DNA from 3 places in the Sporosarcina sp. P17b genome. Region 3 is predicted to be linked to each of the others. Evidence: riboswitches for the same ligand, from Rfam matches in the RefSeq annotation. Region 3 holds a riboswitch; each other region holds the start of a gene.

Region 1 (3,289 bases), on a different contig from region 3:
AAAGTCAGACCCCATAAATAGTTCCCGAAACAATGAAGAATACAGAGAGCTAGCGTTAAAATTACATGATGGTTCAACGGTTAAACTTACTCTTTTAAGAGATGGATATATCTATTATGGAATTGCAGATGTTTATTTTGAGATGAATGAAGGCGTGTTTTCAATGTTTTGGAACCAACTTAAGTAAAGGTAATATTCAACATTCGGGGACAGTTGCTTAGTAAAAATTACGCTGTTAACGGGCGGTTTAATTAAAGAAGAACTCGATCTAAGCAGAGAGCGAGATAAATGCTTTGAAACGTATAATCAGCATTTAGGATGTGAGGTGTACTGGCAATGATTGATTGGCGTTGGGCTGAAGTTGATACACTAGAAAATAAAGGGGAGTGGAATGAAGCAAAATCACTCTTGATAAAAAACTGGAACCAAAATCCTGATGATTTAAAGACTGTTATTCGTCTTGGCTTTTTTTGTTGGTATGTTCTAACAGAAGAGGGACCAGTAGAGATTCAGGATGTAGATTTTGATGAATTAGAGACTATACTACGTCAGGTTACAGATTTTGGATTGGTTAATTTGGGGACAAATGAGGATTTTTTATGGTGTTTTGGTTATATGATTTCATTATTCCCATATTATTTTGGAGAATTTGAGCATTGGGAAGAAAAAGGGGTTTCCATGTTAAAGCGTGCTTATGAAATTTGTCCAGATGAACCAGTGTATAAATATTCTTACTTGGGATCTTTTCCGAATTCAGACGAAAATCTTAAAGATGAATTTCAAAATGTTCATGTTGTTCTTGAAGATAGATTTCAAGGAAATGGAGTTTTATCGGAATACTTTAAAAGCGTTTGGAATTGTTGGCATGAGAGTTGAATTAACGAATGCGGTTATTGAACACCGATCGCTTGCTATAGGAACCACTTTGCTAAATAAAATGCTGTAACTAAAATAGAAAACACAGTCTCATGCGATGACAAAATCGCGCAATGTACTTACACCGTCTATTGATTTTACCCTGCAAAAACTATATGCTTAGTAGCAGTTATATAGAATATTTTGGTTCTTCGTCAAGTAAACGAAGAGTAAATAGGAATCAGGTGAAAATCCTGAGCGGTCCGGCCACTGTAATGGGAAAATATATCCCTAAGTCAGGAGACTTGCCAAAGTATGTAAGCATGACGCCTTCCGGTAAAGGGTGAATTGTGTATCATTCAATTTGCGCTGTCTAATTATTGAACATACATGGTCCCCATCTCTATCAGGAGGTGGGGACTTTTTTAATGATTTAGCCACTGCATATAGCATGCCTTTACTAGAAAAGAAGGGATGGATTGAATGAGAAAAACGAAAAACACCTTCATGAAATATCAAAACATAATCTATTACAGTCTCATATTCTTACTATTATTTAGCACGATTGCCTATGCAGCCACATCGACTGAAGAATCCGCTCCGTTTGATTTCAATGAAAAAGTAGAAGCTTCTACGCTGAAGTTAGCTAGCGGTAGTGGTGGACTACCTGATGCGGAATCCGATCAAACGACAGATAGTAAGACCGATCAAGAAAACTTGTCAAGCTCGCAACAACCGACAACTCCGGACAAATCGCAACAGAAGCCGGAAGAACAGCCGCGAGAACCAAAAAATACCGAGCTGGAATCGCAGAATAAGCCACTCGCTAATCCTGAGACTACTACACAGGACACGAAACCGGCTCCAAATGACAAAGTCCCTGCTGGTGGCAACACGACACCTGCTTCCGGTAAAACAAAACCGAACAACCATCCAGATATCGAGATCGTCGACATCGCGGATCAGCAAAATCGCTATTTTACAACAAGTATCACCAATAATGAAACCGTTACCGATCCATTGTACAGCGTCACGGTAAATCACTTGGATGAAACACTCATTGCCCAGGAAATGAAAGTTACGGTAAACGGTAAGAAATTGAGTGACTATAAAGGGGTTCTTTTATTAACAGAAGGCACGAACGATATTCAATTCCAAGTGATCTATAAACAAACAGACAACAAACTATTGCGCGTCAGCCAGTCGTATCGCGTGACCTTAAACAGTCAAGATATCGTAATCACAACCGAACTAAAAGACCAAACGGTGACCGAAGACGCCATTTCATTCACAGCAACAGCTACGCTAGGTGAACAAGATGCCAAGCTCAAGGTCTTCATGAATAATAAAGAACTTAAACCACTGACTGGCAGTGCCTATAAAGCCACGCTAACCGAAGGAAAAAATACGCTCAAGCTTACCGCGCAAGTAAACGGAAAAATAGCGGAGCAAAACTATATTGTGATCTACGAGAAAGAAAAAATCTCGATCAAGTTGAACACCGACTTACAAGACCAACAAGCTAACAGCGCGGAGTTTTCATTTTACGCAAAAGCTACTGCGAATGAAGCAGACGTATCACTCAGCATCACAGTGAACGATCAAAAGGTCGAATCGGCAGACGGTATGAATTATGTTGTGCAGCTGAACAATGGAACGAACGTTGTCAAATTATCAGGAAACTATCAAGACGAACAAATTGAACGACAGTATAAAATTTCCTACAACGACCCGAACGTCAATGAAAAACCACAAGTCGATCCCGATGCACCGAAGCTCGTAACCGATCTCAAGTCCGGCAGCAAAGTCAAAGGTGATATTAAAACGATCAACATTTGGCCAGTGACTGCTTCTGGTGAACGGATCAGAGGGAAAAACGTCCTTGTGCAAGTGAATGGTGAAAACGTGCCATTCACTTGGGATGACAGTGCAAAAACGAGTTATAAACTGACGTTGCAAACTGGACAAAACACCGTCACCATCAAAGTGTGGGACGACGAAGAGCGGACCGTGACCGAGACATTCATGATCACGTCCGTTGCACCGGCGGAAGATGGCATTATCGGACAAGTGACGATTAGTCTAGAAGCTTCCGTTCTCGGTGTTCCGTATTTGATCAAACCGACGAAAATGGATATTCATCAAGGGGAAAAAGGGTCGTATATCCTCGACCAATTCATGCGAGAACATGGCTATGATTACGGCAAAACGGGAAATCTCGACAGCAGTTTTTATTTACGGGACGTCAGTAAGCCTGGCATGCTAAATCATGTAGCGATTCCCGACGATTTATGGGAAATAGTAGAGGAGGTTTCCACTACTTCAAATCGCGATGCGTATTCACCGGATAGTCTAAGTGAATTCGATTTCGCGAATGGTTCCGGCTGGATGTTCAGCGTCAATAATGATTATCCGAACTACGGCTTCTCGGATG
Region 2 (3,289 bases), on a different contig from region 3:
ATCATTTCCGTGTTTTCAATAAAAACGGAAGACCATGCTTCATTTTTCTTTTTCTGTACATTTAAAAGGCTGTTATTCATAATTCCTTGAAGAATAGTATGACTTGAAACTTCAAGTTTTGTTGATTGCTCCGAGAAATCGTACAGACGGCCTTCACCTTTTGTAAATAGATCAAATGCGACGAGGCCTTGAATCGCTTGCTCTGTAGCCATTCCGTCTGTTGAACCTGTCATAGTATGCTTGAAACCTCCGTTATCGGTTTGGAAGCTTAACAAGTGATCTATCAAGTTAATACCGTTCTTTGTAAATTGTTCACCTTGTGGATCGATGTTATTTGCTGTTAATCCAATAATGACTTGCGAAGTGGCTTCACTAGAAATGCCACCAACGAACGTTTCATTATATCCACCAGTAGGACCTTGACTTTCAGATAGAAAAGTTACTGCTTTCTCGACAGCTTTTTTAACAGCGGGTTGCTCATTGTAAGGAGCTAATCCAATGAGAGCCATTGCCGTCATATCATAACTCGCAGTGCCTGTATTGCTTGTGGACAAACTCCATGCACCGTCTGTCCTTTGATAACTTAATAGGGCCTTAACTATCTTTTCACGATTCCATTTTGCATCTTTAGGAACTTCATAATTTTTCGTATCGAGCGCGACCAACGCAAAAATCAAACCATTCGTTCCTTGGCGAATCATTGTATCCACGTTTCGTATATCTATACTGTTATAAATTTTATCGAGTAAATCGATACCATTAATATTTTGGGGGTTTCTCCCTATCGCTGCTGCCGCTATCGTCAAACGTTCTGCATCTGTTATTTTTAGTCGTTCCAAGTTCGCAACAATTTGTTGTTGAACATTTTGTTCGAATATTTCTTCATAGCTTTCCGGTACAACTACTCCAGCTTTTGCTAAACCAACTGCTGTCCATTCGCTCGAAACAGATTTACTCAGTATATAATCTGTAACTTTCTTAATCGCTTCAGGTACGCGTGCCTGACTCGAAACTACCGTAATTTGCAGTGCGTCTGCAGCTTTCCCAACAACGGTTGCTTCCGATGCAACTAGCGAGAAATTTTCACGTCCCACTTTGCCGTTTAATTGAATTGTTACTTGCTGATCCGTATCTTGAGTAACTTTAGAAATTGTCAAATTAGACTGTCCTATAGTCCAATTTTTCGGTTCTAGCGCTGCTGGTGTAAAGGTATCTCCAATTAGATTTACTGTAATTGTAGGACTTTCACTATGTTCTATGACTTGCGTAGTCGTAGAGATAGCAGCCCAACGACCATAGAAGAACTTTACAACGTCAGTATTCTTTAACACATAAGAAGCGGCTCCAACAGAAGGAGCTTGTCCGTTTACTGTATAATTCCAACCATCCCAACCGCCTAATTTTCCTGCTTCTTCATTATTAATAGAAGATACATAAGCTCCCCATTCACTTTCTGTGATTGAGTAGTCTATGCTTTTACTATCCAATGCTTTCTTCAGCGCATCTAATGCATTTTGTCCCTCTGTAATTTGAATCGGTTCCTTTAAAATCACACCCGCTAAGCCTTCTACTTCTATATCTATCGTATAAGTAGCAGCTTGCATGCTCGTGTTAGTCTGCTGAACCTCCGTATTAGCTAAAGCAACTGAACTACTTCCAGGTAACAGCATCGTTACTGCTAGTAAAACACTTGCCATGATGGATACATAACGCTTAAACAAATCAATTCCCCCTCGTCCTAGTTTGGTAAATTGAACACAAAAAAGCCCTTGCCTCCAGAAAGAGACAAGGGCACTATGTATAGACGGACTTCAGCTACTAACTTATTACATCCAATACAATATGCATACCTCTTCCTGGGAGGCGTAACGCATGTTATTTTGGCAAGTCTCCTGACTTATGGATCATCACATCTTCAACCTTCCCAGTTTTTCACCAGTGGTATTCTGAAGATACTTCCCATTTACAGTGGCCGGACCGTACAGGAATTTCACCTGTTTCCTTTTTCATCTTTACAGTAATGTAAAGAACCAAAATATTCTATTCAATTTTACAATAGTATATCACAAGCTTGCTTGCTACTTTTTGTTATTTCAAAAGAATAGTATAAAAGACCGATGAAAAATTCTTTCATCGGTTTTTTTGTGAATATTATTTATTTCATCGCGTGCTATACAATCGAGTGCATGCTTACAGTTCCTGATAATCCCGCTGATACACTCCGCCGTCTTTCACTTCTGCGTGGTAGAGTGCTTTCAAAGCAAAGCTTTTTTCAAGTTCATGCTCTTTCATGATCTCTTTCAAACGTCTGTTCAACTCGGGACTATGTTTTACAAGCTGAAGCATTTTAGGTTGTGAATATTGCATGGTAGTCTCCTCCTCATATCTTTTGTTTCTTTAGTATAACACGGCCGTACTTTCTTACGTTACAAGAACACTGAACACTGCTATACGTGGAAATTCTTCACTAAGTGTTGTACACTGTCATAATGCATCCGACACGAAGTTCCGCAAAAATAATCCAGTTTATAGCCGAATTCCACATCAGTGCGTGAAAAAAATGTTTTTCCTATGAATCATTGTAGTAATGAGACCGTAAAGGACATATAAAAATTTTAACGTTTACACGCTACGAATGTGGGTAGTGTTAAGTGTATGTCTGTAATTTTACAAAGACGACGCAATTATTCAACTCATACGTGGGAAATAAGATAAAATACAAGGAGGATATATGAAAAAAGTATCGATATCATTCTATATTACGTTAGTGGCTGTCGTATTGGCAGTCGGTTACGGCGTGATTGCGCCCGTGCACTTCGAAGAAATCACATCTACTATAAAGAACTTTATTTCAAATTCATTTGGTTGGTACTATTTACTGACTGTTTCCATGTTGTTCTTCGTTTCAGTATATTTAATATTCAGTCCGATCGGTAGAATCCGATTGGGGAAAGATACGGATAGACCACAATTTTCATTATTTTCATGGCTTGCTATGTTATTTTCAGCAGGTATGGGGATCGGTCTTGTATTCTATGGGGCAGCAGAACCACTATCGCATTATGCAGTAGACCCTGCTACAACAGCTCCTGAAACGAAAGCCGCTTATAAAGAAGCAATGCGCGAAACATTTTTCCACTGGGGATTCCATGCGTGGTCCGTTTACGGTATGACGGCTTTAGCATTAGCGTACTTCCAGTTCCGTAAAGGGCAACCCGGCTTAATCTCCGCAACACTTCGTCCAATCTTTGGTGACCGTGTGGACGGAAAACTAGGGACGGTTATTGAC
Region 3 (3,289 bases):
ATCACAATAGCACATATGCGTGTGGATTTGCGTCGTATCTTTTACGGATGCAGTAGACACGCGGAATGCATTGACTGCCCAATCTAAATAGTGTTTCCATTCAGCTTTTTTCAATGGAAGACCTTCACGAAGTGCTGGCTCATCTACTTGAATCATATGAATACCTGCCGCTTCAAGCGCTTCGACTTCCTTGCGTAAAGCAAGTGCAATTTGGTTTGTCACTTCTTCTCTTGACAAATCATCACGAACGAATGACCAATTTAAAATGGTTACAGGACCTGTAAGCATTCCTTTTACTTCGTGATCTGTGAGTGATTTTGCATAAACGGATTCTTCGACTGTCATCGGTTTAATGAATGCAACGTCTCCGAAGATGATTGGTGGCTTCACACAACGTGAACCGTAGGACTGAACCCAAGCTTTTTCAGTGAAGACAAAGCCGTCTAGCTTTTCTCCGAAGTATTCAACCATGTCCGTCCGTTCGAACTCACCATGAACTAATACATCTAGCCCTAAGTCTTCTTGAATATCAATCCATTCTTTAATTTCGGCATGTACGAAGTCTTTGTACTGCTGATCTGTAATTTCATCTTTTCTCCATTTATTACGTGTAGCGCGTACTTCCGGAGTTTGTGGGAAACTACCTATTGTAGTAGTAGGAAGTAGTGGCAATTGGAATTTTTCCTGCTGCTTCACTTTACGTTCCGCAAATAGTGAACTTCGTTTACTTTCGGAAAGTAAACTTCCGGACGTTGCTTCACGCACTTCTTTATTGTTACGAGCAGGGAGCGCATTAAATGCGTTCAATGCTTCTTCGCTTTTTTTGAATTCCGTAGCGACTTTTTCCCTTCCATGTAGTAAAGACGTTTGAATCGTTTTGATTTCTTCAATTTTCTCATCAGCAAATGCTAAAGCATTCAAGATCGTTGCATCAAGCTTCTGTTCAGAACGAGTCGTAACAGGTGAGTGAAGCAGACTGCAAGATGGTTGAATCCACAAGTTGTCAGCTGAAACGTGCTTCTGGATTGTTTCAGATAATACTAGTTTTTCCTCCAAATCTGATCGCCATACGTTGCGTCCGTCTACAATTCCGGCTGCAAGCACTTTGTTTTTAGGGAAACCGTATTGCGCCAAGTTCTTTAAGTTTTTCTCGCCTCCGTGGACGAAATCAAGTCCAATTCCTGCAACTGGCAATGCGATAGTCTCTACATAATGTTCTACTGAATCAAAGTAAGTCTGCAAAAGAATATTCAGTCCATCGAGATTTTTCGTCAACTGTGAATATATTTCAGTGACAGCTTTCATTTCATCTGAGCAAATGGAGGTAGATAGAATAGGCTCATCGATTTGGACCCACTGCACACCTTCATCCTGTAGTTCCTGTAAAACTTTTTGATAAAGTGGAATCAATTGCAAGATGATGGATGGTACGTCTTTTTCTGCGTATCCTTTAGATAATTTTAATAATGTATAAGGCCCTAAAAGAACGGGTTTCCCTTCAATGCCTAGTTCGTTCTTTGCTTCACGATAGGCAGCAAGTGGCTTGTTCTCCGTCAACTCAAAACGCTGACCCTCGTATTCGGGTACGATATAGTGATAGTTCGTATTGAACCACTTGGTCATTTCAGAGGCAACTGCCTCGTCATTGCCGCGAGCCATTGAGAAGTATGTGGAAGTGGAAACTTGTCCGCCTTTCCAGTTATAGCGTGAAGGTATGATGCCGAACATTGCAGATGTATCTAGTACGCGATCATACAATGTGAAATCACCCACGGCAATTAAGTCCACGCCTGCCTCTTGCTGCTTTTTTAAGTTGGCCAATCGAATTTCTTTCGTTGTTTGAAGAAGCTCGTCTTGTGAGATCTTGTTCGACCAAAATGCCTCGAGTGCACGTTTCCATTCACGATTTTCACCTATAACAGGATAGCCTGCGATACTACTTTTAACCATTGATTATTCCCCCTTGAAATTTTTGTAATAAAAAAACATTTCTCGGGGAAATGTTAGAAGGTCGCGTATGTATAAAACACATGCATAAAAAAGCACGTATTTATAGACTGCGTGTGTCTAACACTTCCCTATTCACCGTAGGATTAAGCGTTGTGAAAAATAGGCAGGTATCTGGCTGGACGCTGGGCGTCTTCACAGTGGCGGGACCGCTCCAAGAAAGGATTCCCTATTAGGAAATGAAAAATTTTTCATTTCACCTATTTTTCAAACTATTCAATTCAGATGATTGTCTCTAAAGCTATCATATGGAAAAACAGGTGTCAACTTGCTATCTATATTTAATGATTACTACCTATAGAACAATTATTAAAGTAGAAAGATAGGTGCGAGAGGAGTGAAGACTTCTCTACATAAACTGTTATATAACTGTTGTAGATGATTACAATCACATCTACTTAATCGAGATGTGAAAATTTTCACAATTCAGTTGAAAGTTAACTAGACTTTAGGTATGATATGTACTAACACGTCTTCAAATGAAGAAAATAATCATCTTTTATGTGCTGTTTTGTAATTAGCAGGCTATGGGGTATTGCTGAATAATCGATGATAAATAGTGTTCATCGCTACATGTTATACAACAGAGTAGCGCAAAAAATATTAAGGGGTGGCTTTTTTCCATGATAAATTATGAAAAAGTAGGTAAACTGCAAGTCGCAACAGAACTGTATAACTTCGTAAACGAAGATGTTCTACCGGGCTTAGAAATCCAAAAAGATCAATTTTGGGCAAACTTTGATTCGCTCATTCATGAACTTGCTCCTGAAAACAAAGCGCTATTAGAAAAACGTGATGAATTGCAAAAGACTATTAGCGAATGGCACCAAAATAATAAAGGCGAAATTGATTTCGCTAAATATAAAGAGTTTTTACAAGAGATTGGCTATTTAGAGCCAGTTCCTGAAGACTTTAAAGTGACAACAGCTAACGTTGACAATGAAGTCGCAAACCAAGCAGGCTCACAATTGGTAGTTCCAATTGATAACGCCCGGTATGCATTAAATGCAGCGAATGCTAGGTGGGGAAGTCTATACGATGCACTTTACGGATCGGATGTAATTAGTGATGATGCGGGTGCTGAAGCTGGCGTTCAATACAATCCGATTCGTGGACAAAAGGTTATTGATTTTGCGAAAAAATTATTAGACCAAGCAGCACCTTTAGCTGAGGGTTCTCATGCAGAGGTAACGGCTTATAAAATTGTAGAAGGTAAACTTCAAGTGACGCTTGAAAGCGGTAACACGGTTCTATTGCAAGATGAGTCCAAGTTTGTTGGATA

Evidence for each region. Region 3 has a riboswitch for cobalamin ahead of metE (5-methyltetrahydropteroyltriglutamate--homocysteine S-methyltransferase). Riboswitches for the same ligand answer to the same signal wherever they lie in the genome.
Region 1: another riboswitch for cobalamin. It lies ahead of CSV76_RS15985 (DUF4430 domain-containing protein); the one in region 3 lies ahead of metE (5-methyltetrahydropteroyltriglutamate--homocysteine S-methyltransferase).
Region 2: another riboswitch for cobalamin. It lies ahead of CSV76_RS09095 (DUF4430 domain-containing protein); the one in region 3 lies ahead of metE (5-methyltetrahydropteroyltriglutamate--homocysteine S-methyltransferase).

The regions. Positions count from the first base shown of each region.
Region 1 covers NZ_PDYP01000023.1:18,139-21,427, reverse strand. The annotation lists gene CSV76_RS15995 (hypothetical protein) at 1-187, shown strand, start outside; gene CSV76_RS15990 (hypothetical protein) at 337-876, shown strand; cobalamin riboswitch at 1,044-1,182, shown strand; gene CSV76_RS15985 (DUF4430 domain-containing protein) at 1,363-3,289, shown strand, end outside.
Region 2 covers NZ_PDYP01000006.1:66,907-70,195, reverse strand. The annotation lists gene CSV76_RS09095 (DUF4430 domain-containing protein) at 1-1,721, opposite strand, end outside; cobalamin riboswitch at 1,866-2,050, opposite strand; gene CSV76_RS17540 (hypothetical protein) at 2,191-2,367, opposite strand; gene CSV76_RS09085 (glycine betaine uptake BCCT transporter) at 2,732-3,289, shown strand, end outside.
Region 3 covers NZ_PDYP01000002.1:323,422-326,710, reverse strand. The annotation lists gene metE (5-methyltetrahydropteroyltriglutamate--homocysteine S-methyltransferase) at 1-1,950, opposite strand, end outside; cobalamin riboswitch at 2,096-2,226, opposite strand; gene CSV76_RS03535 (malate synthase G) at 2,631-3,289, shown strand, end outside.